2 regions of the Spiribacter onubensis genome follow, and region 2 is predicted to be linked to the other one. Evidence: predicted binding sites of a transcription regulator. Region 2 holds the regulator's gene; the other holds the start of a gene.
What was found. Region 2 encodes sigma-54, which starts transcription at its own class of promoters, with help from an activator protein. Its sites were predicted from a motif close to TGGCANGNTNCNTGCTT; they were not measured.
Positions count from the first base shown of each region.

Region 1: a site for sigma-54 is predicted at 10,022-10,038, ahead of V6X63_RS04250 (P-II family nitrogen regulator). Genes of this name have one in related genera too.

Region 1 covers NZ_JBAKFI010000002.1:172,336-184,090, reverse strand. The annotation lists gene ureC (urease subunit alpha) at 1-366, shown strand, start outside; gene ureE (urease accessory protein UreE) at 376-840, shown strand; gene V6X63_RS04295 (urease accessory protein UreF) at 833-1,513, shown strand; gene ureG (urease accessory protein UreG) at 1,539-2,165, shown strand; gene urtA (urea ABC transporter substrate-binding protein) at 2,359-3,672, shown strand; gene urtB (urea ABC transporter permease subunit UrtB) at 3,744-5,366, shown strand; gene urtC (urea ABC transporter permease subunit UrtC) at 5,370-6,500, shown strand; gene urtD (urea ABC transporter ATP-binding protein UrtD) at 6,497-7,333, shown strand; gene urtE (urea ABC transporter ATP-binding subunit UrtE) at 7,337-8,026, shown strand; gene V6X63_RS04260 (YifB family Mg chelatase-like AAA ATPase) at 7,977-9,509, opposite strand; gene ubiK (ubiquinone biosynthesis accessory factor UbiK) at 9,568-9,846, opposite strand; gene V6X63_RS04250 (P-II family nitrogen regulator) at 10,108-10,446, shown strand; gene V6X63_RS04245 (ammonium transporter) at 10,471-11,706, shown strand.
Region 2 covers NZ_JBAKFI010000003.1:92,544-104,298, forward strand. The annotation lists gene rapZ (RNase adapter RapZ) at 1-351, opposite strand, end outside; gene V6X63_RS06520 (HPr kinase/phosphorylase) at 342-812, opposite strand; gene V6X63_RS06525 (PTS sugar transporter subunit IIA) at 809-1,285, opposite strand; gene hpf (ribosome hibernation-promoting factor, HPF/YfiA family) at 1,291-1,617, opposite strand; gene V6X63_RS06535 (RNA polymerase factor sigma-54) at 1,639-3,102, opposite strand; gene lptB (LPS export ABC transporter ATP-binding protein) at 3,164-3,895, opposite strand; gene lptA (lipopolysaccharide transport periplasmic protein LptA) at 3,892-4,416, opposite strand; gene lptC (LPS export ABC transporter periplasmic protein LptC) at 4,400-4,957, opposite strand; gene V6X63_RS06555 (KpsF/GutQ family sugar-phosphate isomerase) at 4,958-5,932, opposite strand; gene V6X63_RS06560 (calcium/sodium antiporter) at 5,946-7,013, opposite strand; gene V6X63_RS06565 (ABC transporter ATP-binding protein) at 7,034-7,858, shown strand; gene mlaE (lipid asymmetry maintenance ABC transporter permease subunit MlaE) at 7,858-8,634, shown strand; gene mlaD (outer membrane lipid asymmetry maintenance protein MlaD) at 8,667-9,137, shown strand; gene V6X63_RS06580 (STAS domain-containing protein) at 9,134-9,451, shown strand; gene V6X63_RS06585 (BolA family protein) at 9,448-9,693, shown strand; gene murA (UDP-N-acetylglucosamine 1-carboxyvinyltransferase) at 9,698-10,978, shown strand; gene hisG (ATP phosphoribosyltransferase) at 10,971-11,615, shown strand; gene hisD (histidinol dehydrogenase) at 11,621-11,755, shown strand, end outside.

The DNA.
Region 1 (11,755 bases), on a different contig from region 2:
ATCGTCAAGGGGGGATTGATCGCCGCCGCCCCCATGGGAGATCCCAACGCCTCGATCCCGACCCCCCAGCCGGTGCACTACCGCGGCATGTTCGGCGCCTACGGCGGAGCCGTGGGCCGAACCTCGGTGACTTTCTGTTCGCGGGTTGCCGTGGAGGCGGGCGTCGCCGAGCGGCTCGGCCTCGCCAAGCGGGCGATCGCAGTGGCCGGTTGCCGCAGCATCGGCAAGCAGGACATGAAGCTCAACGACTGGCAGCCGGAGGTCAGCGTCGACTCGCAGACCTATGAGGTGCGGGCCGATGGCGAACTGCTGACCTGCGAGCCGGCAGAGGTCGTTCCGCTGGCACAGCGCTATTTCCTGTTCTAGGGGTTGGGCATGCTTGAGTTTGAGACACGCATTGATGAGTTGGCGGAGGACACGCCCGTGGAGGGGGTCCTGGTGCTCACCATTGCCCAGCGTGAGCGGACGCGGTTCCGTGCCACGCTCACCGATGGCCGTGAGGCGGGCGTGCTGCTCCCGCGTGGCGGCCCGGTGCTTCGCCATGGCGACAGGCTCGCCGACGCCGAGGGGCGGGTGGTCCGGGTCGAGGCGGCGCCTGAGCCGGTCAGTACCGTCCACGACGAGGATCCCTGGCAGCTGATGCGGGCCGCCTATCACCTGGGCAACCGGCATATGCCGCTGGAAATCGGCCGGCGTTGGCTGCGTTACCGGCGGGATCATGTGCTCGATGAGATGGTCAGGGGGCTCGGCCTGTCCGTGATCCATGAGGATCGACCGTTCCAGCCCGAGGCCGGGGCCTATGGCCACGGCCATGGTCATGCGCATCACCACCATGAATGACTTGACCGCCATCGGCGAGCTGAGACTCTGGCAGCTGATCAGCCCATCACTGCCGGTGGGTGCCTATGCCTATTCCGCCGGCCTGGAGACAGCGATCGAATCGGGTTGGGTCGCCGACACCGAGAGTCTGCAGCAGTGGGTGGGCGGGCAGCTTGAGGCGGGACTTGCCGGTCTCGATCTGCCCGTCCTTCGCCGTCTCCATCGGGCCTGGGCACAAGGGGATGATCATGCCGTGACCGCATGGACCACCCGTTTGCTGGCGTCCCGGGAGAGTGCCGAGTTGAGGGCCGAGGATATCCAGATCGGCCGGGCCCTCGCCCGTCTGCTGGACGGGCTCGGCATCGAATCGGCGGCGGTGCTCGACCGGCGTCATGCCGTCAGCTTCGCGACTGCCTTCGCGCTGGCGGCGCATGCCTGGGGTATCCCCGTGGACGTGGCCTGCCGGGCCTATGCCTGGGCATGGTGCGAGAACCAGGTGGCGGCCGCGATCAAGCTGATCCCGCTTGGCCAGAGCGATGGACAGCGTGCCCTCGCCGTCATTGCCGAGGCCATTCCGGGCGCCGTCGACTCGGCCACCGCAGTCCCTGACGAGGAAATCGGCGCGACCACGCCCGGCCTCGCAATGGCGAGTAGCTGGCATGAAACCCAGTACACACGACTTTTCCGCAGCTGAATCACCGAAAACGGAGCTTCACGTCATGATCAAGCATGCATCCCCTCTGCGCGTAGGCATCGGCGGGCCGGTGGGCTCGGGCAAGACGGCGCTTACATTGGCGCTGTGTCGGGCCCTGCGCGATCGCCTGTCCATCGCGGTCGTCACCAACGACATCTACACCCGCGAGGATGCCGAGTTCCTCGCCCGCCATGAGGCGCTTCCGGCCGGCCGGATCGTTGGTGTGGAGACGGGAGGATGTCCGCACACCGCGATTCGCGAGGATGCCTCCATGAACCTCACTGCAGTGGCCGATCTACAGCAGCAGTTCCCCGATCTCGACGTGGTGTTCATCGAAAGCGGCGGGGATAACCTCTCGGCGACCTTTTCCCCGGAGCTATCCGACCTGACCGTCTACGTCATCGATGTCTCGGCGGGCGACAAGATCCCCCGCAAAGGCGGTCCGGGCATCACACGCTCGGACCTGCTGGTGATCAACAAGACCGACCTGGCCCGGCAGGTGGGGGCATCCCTAGAGGTCATGGACCGGGACAGTCGCCGCATGCGCGGTGAGGCCCCCTTCCTGATGACCAGCATCGCCGGGGGGGAAGGAGTCGAGGCCGTCATCGATTTCATCCTTCGGGAAGGAATGCTGAGCGAGGCGGTGGCCTGAGCCGCACCAGATTTGTGAATCGGCGCTGTGCATTGCACCACCCGAGGGAGGGGGAGCGGAGCCCACCCCTCCGTCACCATCGCCATAGGGCATGGCCGGGGACTCTGCGGAGTTGGCACGCATGCTGCAAAGCAACAGTGACGGTCCGCGATATGGCGGCCGGAATCTTCCACTGACAGGGGGTTAACCGATGATGAATCTCAATACGCTACGTCGCCGGGTGGTGACGACGGCCGCGGCCGGGGCACTGGCGCTGAGCGGTCTGGCCGGCGGTAACGCGGTGGCGCAGGACGACCCGATCAAGGTCGGCGTGCTGCATTCGCTGTCGGGCACCATGGCGATCAGCGAGACTGCACTCAAGGAAACCATCGAGATTCTGGTCGAGCAGCAGAACGAGGAGGGCGGGCTGCTCGGGCGTGAACTCGAGACCGTGGTGGTCGATCCCGCCTCGGACTGGCCGCGCTTTGCCGAGCAGGCGCGTCAGCTGCTTGAGGATGACGAAGTCGACGTGGTGTTCGGCACCTGGACCTCGGTATCCCGCAAGTCGGTGCTGCCGGTGTTCGAGGAGCTCAACGGACTGCTGTTCTATCCGGTCCAGTACGAGGGTGAAGAGTCGTCCGAGAATGTCTTCTACCTCGGAGCGGCTCCCAACCAGCAGGCCATTCCCGCCGTGGACTATCTCATGGACGAGGTCGGCGTGGAGCGCTGGGCCCTGCTCGGCACCGACTATGTCTACCCGCGCACCACCAACAAGATCCTCGAGCAGTACCTCATGGATCACGGGGTGGCCGCCGAGGACATCATGATCAACTACACGCCCTTTGGTCACTCCGACTGGCAGAGCATCGTCTCCGAGGTCCGCGAATTCGGCAGCCAGGGCAAGAAGACCGCTGTGGTCTCCACCATCAACGGTGATGCCAATGTGCCGTTCTACACCGAGCTGGGTAACCAGGGCGTGTCGGCGGCGGATATCCCCGTGGTGGCCTTCTCGGTGGGTGAGCAGGAACTCGCCGGCATTGACGCCGAGCCGCTCGTGGGGCATCTCGCCGCGTGGAACTACTTCATGAGCGCGCCGACCCGGGAGAACCTCGAGTTCATTCAGGCCTGGCACGAGTTCAAGGGCGACACCGGTGCCGTGACCAACGATCCGATGGAGGCCCATTACATCGGCTTCAACATGTGGGTCGAGGCGGTTCGCCGGGCCGGCACGACGGACGTGGATGCAGTCAAGGAGGCCATCATTGGCGTGACGGTGCCCAACCTGACCGGCGGGTTCGCCACCATGATGCCCAACCATCATGTCACCAAGCCGGTCATGATCGGTGAGATCCAGCCCGACGGCCAGTTTGCGGTGGTCTGGGAGACAGCCGGCGAGGTGGCTGGTGACGCCTGGTCGGACTACCTGCCGGAGAGCGCCAACATCATCGCGAGCTGGCGTGAACCGCTGCTATGCGGCAACTACAACGTCGAGACCGGCGAGTGCTCCGGTCAGAACTACGGCGACTGAGCCGGCCGTTCGCCTCGATGTGAACGCATGCCCCGTCAGCCGGCGGGGCATGCCTTTCAGGAAAGCGAATCATGCAACGAAACCCGGGTTACTGGCGGCTTCTGGCCGGCCTGCTGCTGGCCTGCGCGGTCTGCGCGACGGTCCAGGCGGCGTCGGATGATACGGCCTTTGCCGAGCAGGTGGCCGCGCTCAATGCGCGGAGCTTCGACGACAAGGCGGCGGCGGCGCGTGCCATTGCCGCGAGCGGCCACCCGCGGGCGACAACCATCCTTCAGGCACTGCTCGACAGCAGCCTCTATTTTCGCGTCATCGAGGGTGACGTCGTGCTCGCGGAGGCGACTGATGACGGGTTTGCCCTGACGGACCCGGTCACCGGCGAGGCGGCGGGCGCCGCAACCCAGTACGAGGTGCGGCGGGTCGTGATCAATAACGCGATTCGCGGCGAAGTCAGGGATCTGCTCGCGCGCAGCGGTCTGACCAGCGATGATCCGTCGGTCCGTCGTGAGGCGGTCCGTCAGCTGCTGGACAATCCCGATCCGGCGATTGCCGAGCAGATTGGCGGGCTGATTGACGAGGAGCCGCGCGCGGATATCCGGCGTGATATGGCGCTCGTGCTGGGTCTGTCACGCCTCCAATCCGAGGCGGCCGCCGACCGGCTGCTGGCGCTCGAGTCGCTCCGCGGCTCGCTGGCGGATCGGGTGCGCAACGAGGTCCGCACGCTTGCCAACGATGATCCGGATCCGGCGGTACGCGCCGAAGCGGCGCAGATGCTCGCGGGCATCGAGGAGAGGCGTGAACTCTGGGGGTTTGCCGAACAGGTCTTCTTCGGCCTGTCCATGGGGTCGGTGCTCATGCTCGCGGCCTTCGGGCTTGCCATCACCTTCGGTGTCATGGGCGTGATCAACATGGCCCATGGCGAGCTCATCATGCTGGGCGCCTACACCACCTATGTCGTCCAGCAGTTGATGCCCAATCACATCGAGTACTCGATCCTGGTCGCCATCCCGGCGGCCTTCCTGGTGGCTGGCAGCTTTGGCGTGGCCATTGAGCGGGGCATCATTCGATTCCTCTATGGCCGTCCGCTGGAGACGCTGCTGGCCACGTTCGGTCTCAGCCTGATCCTGCAGCAGTTGGTGCGGACCGTATTCTCGCCGCTGAACCGGCGGGTGAGCACACCGGACTGGATGGCCGGCTCCATCGAGGTGAATGCCGCGTTCAGCCTGACCCTCAACCGGCTGTACGTCATCGCCTTCGCTCTGCTCGTCTTCCTCGGACTGATGGCGATCTTCAAGCGCACGACACTGGGGCTGCGGGTTCGGGCCGTTTCCCAGAACCGCGCCATGGCCAGGGCGGTCGGCGTGAGCTCGGCGCGCATCGATGCGCTGACTTTCGGTCTTGGCGCTGGTGTCGCCGGTCTCGCTGGCGTCGCGCTCTCCCAGCTCACCAATGTCGGGCCGAATCTGGGCCAGGGCTACATCATCGACTCTTTCCTGGTGGTGGTCTTCGGTGGCGTCGGCAACCTCTGGGGCACGCTCGTCGGCGGTCTTTCGCTGGGGGTGCTGAACAAGTTCCTCGAGCCCCAGACCGGGGCAGTGCTCGCCAAGGTGCTGGTGCTGGTGTTCATCATCCTGTTCATCCAGAAGCGCCCGCAGGGGCTTTTTCCGCAGCGCGGCCGTGCCGCGGCGGAGGGTTGACCGATGGCGGCCAATGAAATCACGGCGACCCGGCTGATCCCCCAGGCGCCCCATCGGCGCCTCCTGCATGGTGACCTCGGCGGGCGCATCCTGCTGGGTATCCTCGCCGCGATGATCGTGGTGGTGCCCGTGCTCAATCTCATGGTGCCGGCGGATTCGCCATTTCACGTCTCCACCTATGCGGTCACGCTGATGGGGCGGTATCTGTGCTTCGCCCTTCTGGCGCTGGCGCTGGATCTGGTCTGGGGCTACTGCGGCATCCTGAGTCTCGGCCACGGCGCCTTCTTTGCCCTCGGCGGCTACGCCATGGGTATGTATCTCATGCGCCAGATCGGTGACCGGGGCGTCTACGGCGATCCGGTACTGCCCGACTTCATGGTTTTCCTGGGCTGGGAGAAGCTGCCGTGGTTCTGGTACGGCTTCGACCACTTCTGGTTTGCCGCGCTGATGGTTCTGGCCGTGCCGGGGCTGCTGGGCTTTGTCTTCGGCTGGCTCGCATTCCGCTCACGGGTGACCGGCGTCTACCTGTCGATTATCAGTCAGGCGATGACCTACGCGCTCATGCTGGCGTTCTTCCGCAACGAGATGGGTTTCGGCGGCAACAACGGTCTGACCGACTTCAAGGACATTCTGGGTTTCAGCATCTCGGCACCGGGGACACGCGTTGCGCTGTTCATGGCCTCGGGGCTGGCGCTCGGGGTGAGCTACCTCATCTGCCGGATGATCGTCCGCTCCCGGCTGGGCCGGGTGGTGACGGCCGTCCGTGATGCAGAGCCGCGGACCCGTTCCCTCGGGTATCGCACCGACCGCTACAAGCTCTGGGTATGGACGGTCTCCGCGATGCTCTCGGGGCTGGCGGGTGCGCTCTATGTGCCCCAGGTCGGCATCATCAACCCCAGCGAGTTCTCGCCGCTCAATTCCATTGAGGCGGTGGTCTGGGTGGCGGTCGGCGGCCGGGGTACGCTCTACGGCGCGGCACTTGGTGGCGCCCTGGTGAACTATGCCCAGACATTGCTCACCGCCTTGCTGGCGGAGCTGTGGCTGTTCGTGCTCGGCGGGCTGTTCGTCGCCGTGACCCTGTTCTTCCCCCGCGGGCTGGTTGGGCTGCTCCGTCGTCGCGGGGGTGGGTCATGAAGTGGCTGGAGACGACACGCGAGGTCATGCGCCGCGATCAGGTCTTCGACGTCGTGCGACCGGCTCAGTCCGTCTCGGCAGGGCTGGATACGCGGCATGGCCCCATCCTCTACCTCGAGGATGTGACCGTGAGTTTCGATGGATTCCGCGCCCTCGATGAGCTCACGCTGTATATCGACGATGGTGAGTTGCGCTGCATCATCGGTCCCAACGGCGCGGGCAAGAGCACGATGATGGACGTGATTACCGGTCGGACGCGTCCGGATCACGGCGCGGCCTGGTTCGGCCAGCGGCTGGACCTTTTGCGCATGGACGAGACCGAAATCGCCCGGGCGGGCATCGGGCGCAAGTTCCAGAAACCCACGGTGTTCCCGAACCATCGTGTCGTCGAGAACCTGGAATTGGCCATGGCCGGTCCCCGTGGGGTCTGGTCGGCCCTGGGCGCGAGGCTGTCGGTGGAGGGCCGAGACCGGATCGACAGCGTGCTGGAGGAGATCGGGCTCGGCGAGGCCGGCTACGAGCTGGCCGGTAAACTCTCGCATGGCCAGAAGCAGTGGCTGGAGATAGGCATGCTGCTCATGCAGGACCCGCGTGTTCTGCTGGTCGATGAGCCCGTGGCCGGGATGACGCACCAGGAGATGGACCGGACGGCGGAGCTGCTGACACGACTGGCTGGCCGGCATTCGGTGGTCGTCGTCGAGCATGACATGGAGTTTGTCCGGTCGATCGCTCGACAGGTCACCGTGCTCCATCAGGGTGCGGTGCTCGCGGAGGGCAGCATGGATGAGGTGCAGTCCGACCCGCGCGTGGTGGAAGTCTATCTCGGAGAATAGCCGGTGCTCTCGATCAGTCAGCTCAATCAGTTCTACGGCGAAAGCCATACCCTTTGGGATGTCGATCTGGAGGTGCCCGCCGGTGGCTGCACCTGCCTGATGGGACGAAACGGTGTTGGCAAAACCACCGTTCTGAAAACCATCATGGGGTTGCTGCCGGCCGCCTCCGGCGAGATCCGCTTTGACGGCCGGCGTATCGACGGTGAGGCCACCGAGCGGCGTGCCCGTGGCGGTATCGGTTACGTGCCCCAGGGGCGTGAGATCTTTCCTCTGCTCAGTGTTGAGGAAAACCTGCGTATCGCCCGTGCGGCCATCGGCCGCCGCGACATACCGGAGATCGTCCATGATCTCTTCCCCGTCCTCCACGAGATGCGGCACCGCCGCGGCGGTGATCTCTCGGGTGGGCAACAGCAACAGCTCGCCATCGGACGCGCGCTCTGCCTGGAACCCTCACTCTTGATGCTCGACGAGCCGACCGAGGGTATCCAGCCCAACATTGTCCGCGAGATCGGCGACATCATCCGCCGGCTCAATCGCGAGCAGGGACTGACCGTGCTCCTCGTCGAGCAGAAACTGCCTTTTGCCCGACGCACGGCGGATACCTTCGCCATTCTCGATCGGGGCCGATCGGTGGCAGCCGGGGTCATGGGCGAGCTGGACGATTCGCTCGTGCGGCGTTATCTGACGGTCTGAGGCGTTCGCGATAGGCGAGTGCCTCTCCGACATGGGTGGATGTCACCCGGTCATGACCCTCGAGGTCGGCGATGGTCCGGGCAATGCGCAGGCACCGATGCCAGCCCCGGGCCGAGAGGCCCAGCTTCCTGGTCGCCGATTTCATGAGTCCCCGGCTTTTCTGGTCCAGCCGGCAGCGCTGGCGGGTGACCGCTGCGCTCAGCGCCGCCGCGGGCATGCCGTCGCGGTTCATTTGCCGGTCGCGCGCCGCGCGGACACGTTCACGCACCGTTGCCGTGGTCTCCGGGACGCTGCCGTTATCCAGTTCGTCGGCCGCGAGAGGTGGGACGTCGATCTGCAGGTCAATGCGATCAAGCAGGGGGCCGCTGATGCGGTTGCAGTACTGCTGGATCTGGCTGGGTGTGCAGCGGCAGTCGTTGTCACTGTCGCCGAGATGACCGCAGGGGCAGGGGTTCATCGCCGCCACGAGCTGAAATCGGGCCGGAAAGCGTATTTTCCGGCTGGCCCGTGACACGCTGATGGCGGCGGTCTCCAGGGGTTCGCGGAGTGCCTCAAGGGCCTCCCGGGGGAACTCCGGCAGTTCGTCGAGGAACAGGACACCATGGTGGGCGAGAGAGATTTCCCCCGGGCGAGGCCTGGCGCCACCACCGGTCAGGGCGCGGGCGGAGGCGCTGTGATGGGGGTGCCGGAATGGCCGGCGACCCCAGTTCGTTGGATCGAATTCGCCCGCCGCCACCGAATGGATGGCCGCCGATTCCATGGCCTCGGCGGAGTTCATGGCGGGGAGCAGGCCCGGCAGGCGGGCAGCCAGGAGGCTTTTACCACTGCCCGGCGGCCCGCAGAGGAGCAGGCTGTGCCCGCCGGCGGCGGCGATCTCCAGCGCACGCCGGGCCCGGCGTTGTCCGATGACATCGCCGAGATCCGGCATCGGCGCCGGGGACGGCGATTGCCGGGGGCTGGCCGTATCCAGGCGCTGCCTGCCGGTGAGGTGACGGCAGACCTCCAGTAGATGGCCAGCGCCATGAACGGCTCGGCTCGCCAGTGCCGCCTCGGCCTCATTCTCATGCGCCACGATCAGCGATTCACCGGCATCGGCACAGCGCAGTGCGATCGGCAGGGTGCCGCTGACCGGACGCAGGTCGCCGGAGAGGGCCAGCTCCGCGCAGAAAACGATGTCCTCGAGGCCCCGCGCTGGCAGCTGGCGCGATGCCACGAGGATGCCCAATGCGATCGCCAGGTCGAAACGCGCGCCATCCTTGGGCAGATCGGCGGGCGCGAGATTGACGGTGATCCGGCGTCGCGGGAATTCAAACCCGCTGGTGGTGAGGGCACCGCGGACGCGATCTCTTGCCTCGCGCACGGCGGTGTTGGGCAGGCCGACAATGGAGAGGGACGGCAGCCCGCCCCCTAGATGAACCTCGACGTTGACCCGTGGCGCGTCGATACCGACAGCCGCCCGGGCCTGGATCAATGCCAGTGACATGGCAACGCACCTCCCTGTGCGAAGCGGATGGTCTGGTCAGGCAGGGCCCCGGGTCGGCTCAGTCCCCGCCGCTCTCCGGTGCGGTCTGTTCGGGGCCGGCGCCGCCCTCGAGTTCGGCCACGCGGGCCTCCAGGGCCTCCAGGCGTTCCCGGGTGCGCGCCAGTACCTTGGCCTGGGCATCAAACTCCTCGCGGGTGACGAGCTCCATGCGGCTGAACGCGCTCTGCAGCGCCACGCGGGCATTCTTCTCGACCTCCTGCTGAAAGTCGCGCACACCGCTGGGCAGGCTTTCCGAGAAACGTCTGGCCATTTCATCGAACTGTTTGGGATCGAGCATGGTTTACACCTCTCTGGCTGTGATCCCAGTTTAAGCGCTCTATCGGGATTTCCCAATGCGCCTGGCGCGCCGGATTGGTGCGTCCGACGAACGGGGTATGCACCAATACCGTGCATAGCGACCCCTGCATCCCTGCGGCCGTCGGCCAACCCCTGAAATGTTGCGATGCAGCGGCTGGCACGATCCCTGCATTCTCTCGTGGCGAGTTTTTACCGTTCACGGGCACAGGGTTGATACCGGGCCCTACTGGGGAGATCAGGCATGAAGCTAATCACTGCCATTATCAAGCCGTTCAAGCTCGATGATGTCCGGGAGTCGCTCTCGGAGATCGGGGTTCAGGGCGTCACCGTCACCGAGGTCAAGGGATTCGGCCGCCAGAAGGGGCATACGGAGCTCTACCGGGGTGCGGAATATGTCGTCGACTTTCTACCGAAGATGAAGGTCGAGGTGGTTCTCGAGGACGGGCTCGTCGAGCGGGCCACCGAGGCCATCAGCAAGGCGGCTAACACCGGCAAGATCGGTGACGGAAAGATCTTCGTCTCGCCTGTCGAGCAGGCCGTCCGCATCCGGACCGGCGAGACCGACAAAGACGCACTCTAATTCCCGTTTCAGGAGTATTGACCGATGAATGAAGTGATTGAACTGGCCTATGCGCTGGACACCTTCTACTTCCTGATCAGCGGTGCGCTGGTCATGTGGATGGCGGCCGGCTTCGCCATGCTCGAGTCGGGTCTCGTGCGGGCCAAGAATACCGCCGAGATCCTCACCAAGAACGTGGCGCTGTATTCCATCGCCTGCATCATGTACCTGCTTTGCGGCTATCAGATCATGTACGGCGGCGGATCGGGCTTCATCCCCAACTTCGGCATGCTGATCGGCGCCGACAACACGGTCGCGAGTGTGGTTGACGGCGATGCCTACTACTCGGTTATGTCCGACTTCTTCTTCCAGGTCGTGTTCGTGGCAACCGCCATGTCCATCGTCTCGGGTGCCGTCGCGGAGCGCATGAAGCTCTGGAGTTTCCTCATCTTCGCCGTTGTCATGACCGGCTTCATCTACCCCGTCCAGGGCTTCTGGAAGTGGGGTGGTGGTTTCCTCGACGCCGCGGGCTTCCAGGATTTCGCCGGGTCCGGCGTGGTGCACATGACCGGTGCCGCGGCCGCGCTTGCCGGCGTGATCCTGCTCGGGGCGCGTAAGGGCAAATACGGCGCCAACGGGGAGGTCAAGGCCATCCCGGGCTCCAACATGCCGCTGGCGACGCTGGGTACATTCATCCTCTGGCTGGGCTGGTTCGGCTTCAACGGCGGTTCGCAGCTCGTCATCACCAACGTGCTTGACGCCAACGCGGTGGCCGCCATCTTCGTCAACACCAACACGGCCGCTGCCGGCGGTGTAGTCGCGGCGTTGCTCACGGCCAGAGCGATGTTCGGCAAGGCCGATCTCACCATGGCACTGAACGGCGGGATCGCAGGCCTTGTGGCGATCACGGCCGAGCCGCTGACGCCGGCGCCGTTGCTGGCGACCTTTATCGGCGCCGTTGGTGGTGTACTGGTGGTCTTCTCCATCGTGACCCTCGACAAGCTCAAGATCGACGATCCGGTGGGTGCCATCTCGGCCCATGGAACGGTCGGCATCTGGGGCCTGATCGCCGTGATCTTCAGCAACGACGCGGCGAGCATCGGCGGTCAGCTGCTGGGCATCATCTCCATCTTCCTGTGGGTGTTCATCTCGGCGTTCATCGTCTGGAGCATCCTCAAGGCCACGGTGGGAATCCGTGTGAGCGAGGAAGAGGAGTACGAAGGGCTGGATGTCGGCGAGTGCGGCCTGGAGGCCTATCCCGAGTTCACCCGGACCCAGTAGTTCCGGACCGGTTCCGGGATCCACGACGGGCGCCTTCGGGCGCCCGTTT
Region 2 (11,755 bases):
CTCGGCCAGGGGCAGGTCGGGACCACTCAGCGGATGGCGTCGGCGGGTCTCCGAGAAGCGCTTGAGCAGGGTGGCGTCATCGGCGTCGAGGAAAACGATCTCGGCGTTCAGGCCCCGTTCCCGCAGACCGTCGAGAATGCTCGGGAATCGTGTCAGTGAGACTGGACGGTTACGGGCATCAATGCCGACGGCATAGCTCTCCTCGCCGCCGGTATCGGCGATATGACGGCCGAAGGCATCCAGCAGGTCCACTGGGAGATTGTCGATGCAGTAGAACCCCGAATCCTCCAGCGTGGCCAGTGCCACGCTCTTGCCCGATCCGGACAGACCGCTGACGATGATCAGCCGCATGCCGGCGCCTCCGGGCGCGGCTGCGTCGTCCGGCCGCCCGTGGCGATCACTTCCAGCAGGGCGGACAGCGGCCGCTCGGGTACGACCGCCATGCGGGGGCAGGGCACTCCGTGGATGCGGATTGACCGCCAGTCGGCCTCGGTACTTGCCGGGAGCGGTTCGTCGACGAGGTCGACCACCCGATCGACGGTTGCGGATCGGGCGAGCGCCCCGTCACCGAAACACGCCGCGACATCGATCAGGCCCGGGCCACGCAGGCAGAGCAGCCCCGCGCCGGCCGCCGGCGCGCTCCCCACCAGCGTGTCGTCCAGTCGCTGGATGTCCACGGCGTCGTCAGCGACCAGGCGATGCCCGGCATGGATCAGCGCCAGTGCGGTGTCGCTCTTGCCGCTCCCGGCCGGGCCGCGCAGGAGGATGCCCATCCCATTCACCAGGACCAGCGTGCCGGGGATCAGGCTCATCCGTCGGGCGCCCCGCTGCGCCAGCCGCAGACGCTGTCATAGAGGTCCTGGTCGCTCTGGCAGGCGCGCAGTCCTGCGCACAGCGCCTCGTCGCGGAACATCTCCGCCAGTCGCGAGAGGATGCGCAGGTGCTCGTCGTTGCTGTGCTCGGGCACCAGCAGCGCGAACAGCAGGTCCACCGGGCGACGGTCGGCCGCGTCGAAGTCGATGGGCTCGGCGAGCCGGAGAAGCGCCGCCCGCGGCTGCTCGATATCAGGGCTGCGGGTATGCGGCAGCGCGACACCACGCCCGAGCCCCGTGCTGCCGAGCCGCTCGCGGACGATCAGACCCTCGAAGATGCTCCGGGTGGTATCCGGATCGGCATCGGTGTCGGCCATCAGCTGTTCGCTGAGGCATTCCAGCGCGCGCTTCTTGCTGGTGACCGTGACGCCGCAGCGTGTCCGGGCCGCCGTGAGCAGTGTGGAAAGATCCATGGTGATCAGGGTTCCAGTGTTGGTCCGACCCGGCCTTCCTCGCGGTGATGATCGGTGCGCTTCTCCTTGTGCTTGACCACCTGGCGGTCGAGTTTGTCGATCAGGGCATCAATGGCGGCGTACATTTCCTCCGACGTCGCCTCGGCGAAAAGCCGTGCCCCGCTGACGGCGAGCGTGGCCTCCGCCTTCCTGGTGTTCTTCTCCACGGTCAGGATGACGTGTACATCCACCACGTTATCGAAGTGACGCTCGAGCCGCTGGAACTTCTCGTCGACATAGCCGCGGAGTGCATCGGTAACGTCGACATGATGGCCGGTGACATCGATTTTCATGGTCTCTCCTTTATTGTCGAATCAGACCAGGCGTTTGCGATCCGTTGACGAGGCGATGCCCATGACCTCGCGGTACTTGGCCACGGTGCGCCGGGCAACGTTGATGCCCTCCTCCCGGAGGATTTCGGTAAGCCGCGAGTCGCTCAGCGGGCGCGCCGGATCCTCGGCGGCCACGAGCCGCCGGATTCGCGCCCGGATGGCGGTGGCCGAGCACTCGCCGCCATCGGCGGTGGGGACATGGCTGGAGAAGAAGTGCTTGAACTCCAGTGTCCCCTGCGGTGTGCGCATGTACTTGCGCGAGGTGATGCGCGAGACCGTCGACTCGTGCATGTCGATGGCCGTCGCCACGTCACGCAGCACCAGGGGCTGCATGGCCTCCTCGCCATGTTCCAGAAAGCCCTGCTGACGCTCGACGATGCACTCGGCCACCTTCTGCAGCGTGTCGCTGCGGGACTGCAGGCTCTTGATCAGCCAGCGCGCCTCTTGCAGATGCTGACGCAGGAGGCTGTTGTCGGCGCTCGTGTCACCCCGTCGCACCAGGCTGGCGTAGTAGTCGTTGACGCGGATCCGGGGGGAGGCATCGGGGTTGACCTCCACCTCCCAGCGGCCGTTGATGCGGTGGACGAGGCAGTCGGGGATGACGTATTCCGTTCGGGTTTCGCCAAAGCCTGAGCCCGGGTGGGGGTCGAGTTGCTGGATGAGCGACAGGACGCCGGCCAGCACCGTTTCATCGATACCCAGTCGGCGACGCAGCGTGGCGTGCTGCCCCGGGCCGAGCAGGCTGAGATCCTCGGCAATGGCCAGACGGGCTACGTCCCGGCAAGGCGTGTCCCCGGGCAGGGCATCGAGCTGTATGCGCAGCGCTTCCCGGGCGTCGCGGGCGGCGACGCCCACCGGATCCATATGCTGGATGACGGCGATGACGGCCTGGATGTCATCCAGTTCGACTTCTTCGTCATCGGCCAGCGCCTCACGCAGCTCCTCGGATGACTCCGTCAGGTGGCCCTGGTCGTCGAGGGCGTCGATGACCGCCTCGGCAATCTGTCGATCGCGGTCGCTCAGGCTTGACATCTCCACCTGCCAGTGGAGGTGATCCCGCAGCGAGGCCTCCGGGCCCGCCTGATTGTCCAGCAGGCTGTCGCGACGCGCCGGATCCGGTGCGCTGAAGCTGGTGGCACCCGCGGCCGGGTCCTCCCAGCGCTCATCGATTGGCATATCCTCGCCGAGCCGGGAGGCGTCGGCCGCGTTCGACCCCAGCGTGGTCTCCGACGGATCAATGGCCGGCGGATCCACCGCGGCCGTTTCATCGTTAGGGAAGGCGGACTCGGCTTCCTCCTCGGCCTCGAGCATGACGTTGGATTCGAGCGCCTCGCGGATCTCCAGATTGAGTTCGGCCGCCGGCAGCTGCAGGAGGCGGATGGCCTGCTGGAGTTGCGGCGTCATGGTCAGCTGCTGGCTGACCCGGAGTTCCAGGGATTGCTTCATCGTCACCTGTGCCCTTTATTGGTCTTCCAGAGTAACGCCGCCAATGGATCCCTCGCCAGTACTACAGGTGGAAGTCTTCGCCCAGATAGACCGCACGCACCTCGCGGTTTTCGAGCACGGCCGTGGCATCGCCCTCCGCGATGACGCGGCCCGCGCTGAGAATGCTGGCCCGGTCTACGAGAGCGAGGGTCTCACGGACGTTATGGTCGGTGATCAGGACACCGATGCCGCGCCCGGAGAGATGCCGCACGATGGATTTGATGTCCCCCACGGAGATCGGATCGACACCGGCAAACGGCTCGTCCAGCAGGATGAAGCGCGGGTTGGCGGCGAGGGCCCGGGCGATCTCCACACGGCGCCGCTCGCCACCGGAGAGGCTGGCGCCGGTCTGATCCCGCAGATGGGCGATGTTGAACTCTTCCATGAGCGCGCTTGCCTGACCCTCGCGTTCGATCCGGGTCAGCTCGCGACGGGTCTCGAGCACGGCGAGCAGGTTGTCGATGACCGACAGGCGCCTGAAGACCGAAGCCTCCTGGGGGAGATAGCCGATCCCCAGGCGTGCCCGGGCATGCATGGGAAGCGACGTGATGTCGGTGCCATCCAGCTGGATCTGACCGCTGTCCGCCCGGATCAGGCCGACGATCATGTAGAAGCTGGTGGTCTTGCCGGCCCCGTTGGGCCCCAGCAGTCCGACGATCTCGCCGCTCTGCAGCGCGATGGAGACATCGTCCACGACCCGACGGCCGCGGTAGGCCTTGCCGAGGCCACTGGCACGGAGTTCGCTGCCGCTCATTGATCCCCTTCCGGTGCCGGCAGCACGCGGACGTTGACCCGCCCGTCTCCGCCTCCGGCGCCTTCAGCGACGGTTCTGTCCTCGGCCGGATAGTGTGTGATGGTCTCCCCGGTGACGGTGTTGTCGCCCTGCCAGAGTCGTGCACCCTCGAGCAGGATCAGCCGTTCCGGTCCGCTGGTGAAATATTCCATGCGTGGGGCTTCAGCATGTCGGGATGACGCATCCGGCAGCGTCTCTCGGTAGGTGGCGGGAACGCCCTCGACGACTACCCTCTGCAACTGACGGTGGGCGTCGACAAAAGCGCGCATCACATCACCGGTGATCCGCAGCGAGCCGCGTGTCAAGACAACATCACCCTTGTAGACGCTCCTGCCCGACGCATCATCGACTTCGGCACTGTCAGCTTCCAGCTCCACCGGTCCACGATCGGGTGAACCCGGCGTCTGAGCATGAGTGACCGCCAGGACGGCGGTGATGGAGATCCATGCGACGTGACAAAGAAGCTTATTTCGAAGCCGCATCGTATCGTCCTCTTGTGTTTTCAAGCAGTTGGATACGCTCTTCGTCCAGCCAGGCGCGTGCTCCGATACCTTCCACGCGGTAGCCAGGGCCGACAAGCGTAACGGCCTGATCTGTTTCCGCATATCGCTCCGGAATCTGTAGATCCAGCCGCTGGGTTTCAAGACGGGTTTCTCCGTCGGGGCCGAGGCGCCTCATGACTACGTCCCCGGTGAGTCGGGCGCGTGTTTCGTCTGCCCAGCTTCGTCCACGGACAGCCTCCCCAAGCCATGGAGGACCAGTCTCGGTCGTTACATGCCACTCTGGCGCATCCAGCTGCCAGAAATCTTCGTTATCGTAAAATCGGGCTGCCGGTGAGCGGATCTGCCATGCGACGCGGCCGTCGATATCTGTTGCGGTAATCTCGATCGCTCGAGCATAGGCTGTGAGTGCTGGTCCTGCTGTTTTGTCTGGCGAGCCCACCTCGTCCTGTTGAATGAACAGTTGCCAGACCAGCAGGTAAGCGATTCCGATTGCTGCAATCGAGATGACGATCCGGCGCACTCAGACCACCCCGGCGCGCAGGAGATCGTGCATGTTGAGCGCACCGGCCAGGCGGTCATCCGGGCCGGTGACCAGCAGCGCGTTGATACTGTGTCGCTCCATGAGCGCCAGTGCCTCGGCGGCCAGCCGATCGCTCTCCACGGTGCGCGGCGCGGCGGTCATCACATCGCGTATCGGCGTCCTGTGCACATCCACCCCCTCGTCCAGCGCCCGGCGCAGATCGCCGTCGGTGAAAATGCCGATGACGCGGTCATCATCGCTGGTGATGGCGGTCATCCCCAGGCCCTTGTGCGTCATCTCCAGCAGGGCTGCGGCCATCGGGGTCTCCGGCCCGACCCGGGGAATGGCCTCTCCGGTGTGCATCAGGTCCTCAATGCGCAAGAGCAGCCGCCGGCCGAGCCGACCGCCCGGATGTGAATGGGCGAAATCCTCGGCGGTAAAGCCACGGGCATCCAGCAGGGCGATGGCCAGCGCATCGCCCATGGCGAGTGCGGCGGTGGTGCTGGCGGTGGGCGCCAGCCCCAGCGGGCAGGCCTCGGCGTCCACGCTGGCATCGAGGTGGACATCGGCGGCCTGGCCGAGGGTTGATTCCGCATTGCCGGTGATGGCGATGAGCGGCAGCCGTCGACGCTTGATGGCCGGCAGCAGGCGGTTGATTTCGTCCGTCTCGCCGGAGTTGGACAGCGCGATCACGATATCGCCCCCGGCGATCATGCCGAGATCGCCATGGCTTGCCTCCCCCGGGTGGACGAAGAACGCCGGCGTGCCGGTACTGGCCAGCGTGGCGGCCAGCTTGCCTGCGATATGCCCGGATTTGCCCATGCCCACCACAACGACATGGCCGCGGCCATCGAGCAGAAGCCGGCAGGCACGGGCGAACGGCTCGCCGATGCGCTGCGCCAGCGCGGTGACGGCGGCGGCTTCGGTGTCGAGCACCGCCCGGCCCAGCCGACAGAAGTCTTTATCCGCAACCATGTGTGCTCCGCTTTCAGCCCTGCATCACGAACAGCATCACCTGATAGGCAATGAACCCGCTGAGCAGGATGCCGCCTTCCAGCCGGCCGAGGCGGCCGCTCTTCCCGACGAAAAAGCCAATGACCGCGATGGCCAGCATGAACAGTGTCATGATGCCGTAGTCGCGGGCCAGACTCACGCCGTTCACGGCGAACGGCGCGATGACGCCGGCGATTCCGAGTACGGCGAGAAGGTTGAAGATGTTGGATCCGACGATATTGCCCACGGCCAGTTCATCCTCGCCGCGGCGGACGCTGGCGATGCCCGCGGCCAGTTCGGGCAGGCTGGTGCCGACCGCGACGATGGTCAGGCCGATCACCAGGTCACTCACGCCGAGCTGGCTGGCGAGTGCCACCGCCGCCCAGACCAGGATGCGCGAGCTGACCAGCAGGACGATCAGCCCCAGGGCAACCCGCAGCATCGCCCGGCCCACCGGCATGTCCTCCGGCAGGGCCGCCGCGATTTCGCGGGCCATGACATCGCTCTCGCCAGCGGGCCGACGCGCCTGGCGGGCCATCCATGCCAACACCGCGACCAGTCCGCCGAGCAGCAGGACGCCGTCGAGACGCGACAGGGCGGCGTCGGCAAGCAGTATGGCGGTGAAGGCAACCACGACCATGAGCAGCGGGAACTCCCGGCGGAGGATGCCCGAGTGCATGGCCAGCGGAGTGACCAGCGCTGTGGTGCCGAGGATCAGTCCGACATTGGCCACGTTCGAGCCGAGGGCGTTGCCCAGCGCCATGCCCGGCGTGCCATCCAGTGCGGCGATGGCCGAGACGAGCATCTCCGGCAGAGAGGTGCCGATACCGACCACGGTCAAACCGATGAGCAGGCTGGAAACGCCCAGGTGGCGGGCGAGGGCCGAGGCGCCCTCGACGAAGAAATCGGCACTCCAGGCCAGCGCGGCAAAACCGACCGCGAGGATGATGAGCAGAACCGGCAGTGACATGGGTGGGATCGGGCCCCGGCGCAAAAAGGCCACGATACCGTATTTGACCGGCTGAATGCCTTGGCGGATACTCGCCGGCGATTGATCGGCCATCCATCAGCGAAGCCATCCGCATGCCAGCAACCCAGTCCACGGGCGAGTCCCGGGCCCTGATTGACATACGCGACCTGTCCTTCAGTCGTGGCGGCCGACCGCTCTTCGACGGCGTGAATCTGACGGTGAACCGGGGCGAAGTGGTGGCCATCATGGGCCCCAGTGGTACCGGAAAGACGACGCTGCTTCGCCTGATCGGCGGTCAGCTGCGGGCGGCTGCCGGCAGTGTCATGGTCGCCGGTGAGGAGGTCGGCGGGCTGTCGCGGCGGGATCTGTATCGGCTGCGGCGACGGATGGGGGTGCTGTTCCAGAGCGGTGCCCTGTTCACCGATCTCACCTGCTATGACAACGTGGCATTCCCGCTGCGTGAGCATACGGAGTTGCCGGAGTCGCTGATCCGCATGGTCGTGCTCATGAAGCTGGAGGCGGTCGGACTGCGGGGTGCCCGCGATCTTTATCCCGCCGAACTCTCCGGGGGCATGGCCCGGCGGGTGTCGCTGGCCCGGGCGCTGGCGCTCGACCCCGAAATCATCCTCTACGATGAGCCGTTCGCCGGCCAGGATCCCATTTCCATGGGTGCACTCATGCAGGTGATCCGCCAGCTCAACGACGCCCTGGGGCTGACCAGCGTGGTGGTTTCCCACGATGTGGATGAAACCCTGAGCATCGCCGATCGGGCCTATGTCATCTCCGAAGGCCAGGTCATCGAATCCGGCACGCCGGAGAGGCTGCGCGACAGCGACAGCCCCTGGGTGCATCAGTTCCTCCATGCCCTGCCGGACGGGCCGGTGCCCTTTCACTATCCCGCCGAGACCATGGCGGACGATCTGCGTCGGGCGCGCTGATGGTCGGGCTGCTGCAGCGGATCGGGGCGTCGACGCTGGCCAGTCTGGGTACGCTGGGACGGGCCACGTTATTCCTCCTCAGAGTGATCCGGGGTCTGGGCGAGCTGGTCCGCCGGCCCCACCTGCTGGTGCAGGAGCTCTACTCGGTGGGCGTGCTGACGCTGGTCATCATCGTCGTCTCCGGCCTGTTCGTCGGGATGGTGCTGGCGCTGCAGGGCTACTACACGCTGGTGGATTTCGGTGCCGAACAGTCCCTCGGCGTGCTGGTGGCGCTGTCGCTGACCCGCGAGCTGGGGCCGGTGGTCACGGCGCTGCTGTTTGCCGGCCGGGCCGGATCCGCACTGACCGCGGAGATCGGCTTGATGAAGGCCACCGAGCAGCTCGCCGGCATGGAAATGATGGCGGTGGATCCGGAGCGCCGCATCATCGCGCCACGCCTGGTGGCGGCGCTGATATCGCTGCCGCTGCTGGCGATGATTTTCATTCTGCTGGGTATCGGCGGGGCCTATGTGGTCGGCACCAGTCTGCTGGGAGTTGACGGTGGCTCGTTCTGGTCGCAGATGCAGGCTCAGGTCAGTTTCACGGATGATGTGCTCAACGGTCTGATCAAAAGCGTCCTGTTCGGTCTCGTGGCCGGCTGGATCGCGGTTTTCAACGGCTATGACTGTCTGCCGACATCCGCCGGTGTCAGCCGGGCGACGACGCGGACGGTTGTGGTGACATCGCTGGTGGTGCTGGGGCTGGATTTCGTGCTCACGGCGCTGATGTTCGACTGACGGAGGTGCGCCAGGTGGAGAATTCGCGGAGTATGGAGATCGTTGTCGGCGCCTTCGTGGCGGCCGGTCTGGCGGCGCTCTTCGTGCTGGCCATGCAGGTCAGCAATATCACGGCCTTTCAGCGCGCCGACGGGTATACCGTAGAGGCCTACTTCCAGAACGTCGGTGGCCTGCGCGACCGCGCCCCGGTGCGGATGGGCGGTGTTCCCATCGGCCGCGTCAGCGGCATCACCCTGGACCCGGCGCGGTTCGAGGCCCGCGTGGAGCTGACCATCGACGCCCGCTACGACGACCTGCCCAGCGATACGGCGGCGAGCATCCGGACCTCGGGGCTGCTGGGCGAGCAGTATGTCTCGCTGCAGCCGGGTGGTATGCCGGATGCGCTGGAGGATGGCGATGAGATCATGCTCACTCAGTCGGCACTGGTCCTGGAAGATCTCGTCAGTCAGTTCCTCTATAACCAGTCCGGTGACGATGGCGACGGCAGCGGGGGCAGTGAGTGAACGGCGGGCGAATCAGCGGCGGGCCCCGCGCCGGGCTGCGGCTGGAGGGTACACTGCGCGCCGCCGATGCGGTGACGCTGCTCGAGGCGCTGCCGATGGCCGATCAGCCGCTGCGCGTGGATCTCTCTGACGTCGAGGCGATCGACAGCGCAGGGCTCGCGCTGCTGCTGGAGTGGCAGCAGCGGCTCGAAAAGGCGGGCGGCTCGCTGGTGGTCGTGTCGCCACCGGCGGCGCTGGTCCGCCTCGCCCGCATCAGCGGGGTTGATACACTGTTGACGATGGAAACCAACGACGCGGGGATGACAGCGGAATGATGGAACCAGAGGCCATTCGGGCCCTGCTGCAGGCCGGGCTCAGGGATGCCGAGGTGGAAGTGATCGGTGACGGCCGGCATTTCCAGGCGCGTATCGTCTCGCCGGACTTTGACGGCCTGCCGTTGCTGCGCCGCCACCGTCTGGTCTATGACCTGCTGCAGTCGCATATCGACAGCGATGTGCTGCATGCGATATCCATGCGTACGCTGACACCGGCGCAGGCCGCCGCCGAGCAGGACTGAGCCGGTGGAGCGACTGCTGATCCGCGGGGGCCGGTCCCTCGAAGGGGATATCCGCATATCCGGTGCCAAGAATGCCGCCCTGCCCATCATGGCAGCGACGCTCCTGGCCGACGGGCCTTCGGTGATCGGCAACATCCCGGATCTTCACGACATCACCACCACCATGGAACTGCTGGGTCGAATGGGCGTGCGGCTGACCGTCGACGAGCGCATGCGTGTGGAGATCGACCCCACCTGCATCGACAATTGCCATGCGCCCTACGAGCTGGTGAAGACAATGCGGGCCTCCATCCTGGTGCTGGGGCCTCTGCTCGCCCGGCATGGCGAGGCGGACGTGTCGCTGCCGGGGGGGTGTGCCATCGGCACCAGACCGGTCAATCTGCATGTCGAAGGGCTGCGCGCCCTGGGGGCGGACATCAGTGTGGCCAACGGCTACATTCGGGCCCGCTGCCGTCGCCTCAAGGGGACGCGTCTGGTGATGGACCTGGTGACCGTCACCGGTACCGAGAACCTGATGATGGCGGCCGTGCTGGCCGAGGGGCAGACGATCATCGAGAACGCCGCCCGCGAACCGGAGGTGGTGGATCTGGCCAACTGTCTGAATGCCATGGGCGCACGCGTCAGCGGGGCGGGCACGGACACCATCACCATCGAGGGTGTCGAGCGCCTGTCCGGCACCCGGTATGAGGTCCTGCCCGACCGTATCGAGACAGGCACCTTCCTGGTGGCGGCGGCCATGACCGGCGGGCGTGTACATCTCAAGAACACCGCGCCTTACCTGCTGGATGCCGTGATCGGCAAGCTGCGCGAGAGCGGTGCAGAGATTACGGTGGGCGAGGACTGGATCGCGCTGGACATGGGCGGCCGTCGACCGCATGCCGTCAATGTGCGGACGGCCCCGTATCCCGCCTATCCCACGGACATGCAGGCGCAGATCTGCGCCCTCAATGCGGTTGCCGAGGGCGTGGGCATGGTGACGGAAACGGTCTTTGAGAATCGCTTCATGCACGTGCTCGAGATCCAGCGCATGGGCGCCGATGTGCGCCTTGAGGGCCATACCGCCATCAGCAACGGCGTTGAGCGGCTCACCGGTGCCCCGGTGATGGCGACCGATCTGCGCGCCTCCGCGAGCCTGGTGCTTGCCGGTCTGGTCAGTGAGGGCGACACGCTGGTCGATCGCATCTACCATATCGACCGCGGTTACGAGTGCATCGAGGAGAAGCTCGCCCAGCTCGGTGCCGACATCCGCCGCATGCCCGGGGAGATCGTCCGAAGCCATGCCTGAGATGCTGACCATCGCGCTGTCCAAGGGGCGCATCCTCGAGCAGACACTGCCGCTCCTCAGCCCGCTCGGTATCGAGCCGCTGGAGGATCCGGAGCGCAGCCGGAACCTCGTGCTGCCCACCACGGATCCCGCCGTGCGCCTGATCATTGTCCGGGCCACTGATGTGCCCACATACGTCGCCGGCGGCGGGGCCGATGTCGGCGTGGCCGGCAAGGACGTATTGATGGAACAGGGCGGGCATGGCCTTTATGAACCCATCGATCTGGGCATCGCCCGTTGCCGGCTCATGGTCGCCGGGCATCCCGATGCCAGCCTGGAGGGGCGACGGCTGCGGGTGGCGACCAAGTTCGTCAACATCACCCGGCGGCATTTCGCCGGCAAGGGTCGGCAGGTGGACCTCATCAAGCTCTACGGCTCCATGGAACTGGCGCCGCTGGTCGGGCTTGCCGATGTCATCGTCGACCTGGTGGATACGGGCAACACCCTTCGCGCGAATGGCCTCGAGCCGCTGGAGCAGATCGCGGATATCAGCTCGCGACTGGTGGTCAACAAGGCATCAATGAAACTCAGACATCGTGAAATCAAGCCCCTGCTCGGCCGCATCGCCGAGGTGGTGGGCCATCGCGACGACAGGTGAGCGGCATGTTGGAGATAGAACGCCTCAGTACCACGCAGCCCGACTTCGGTGACCGGCTCGAGGCCCTCACCGACTGGCATGACGGTGCGACCCATGGCGTCGAAGCGGCGGTCTCGGACATCCTGACCGCGGTCCGTGAG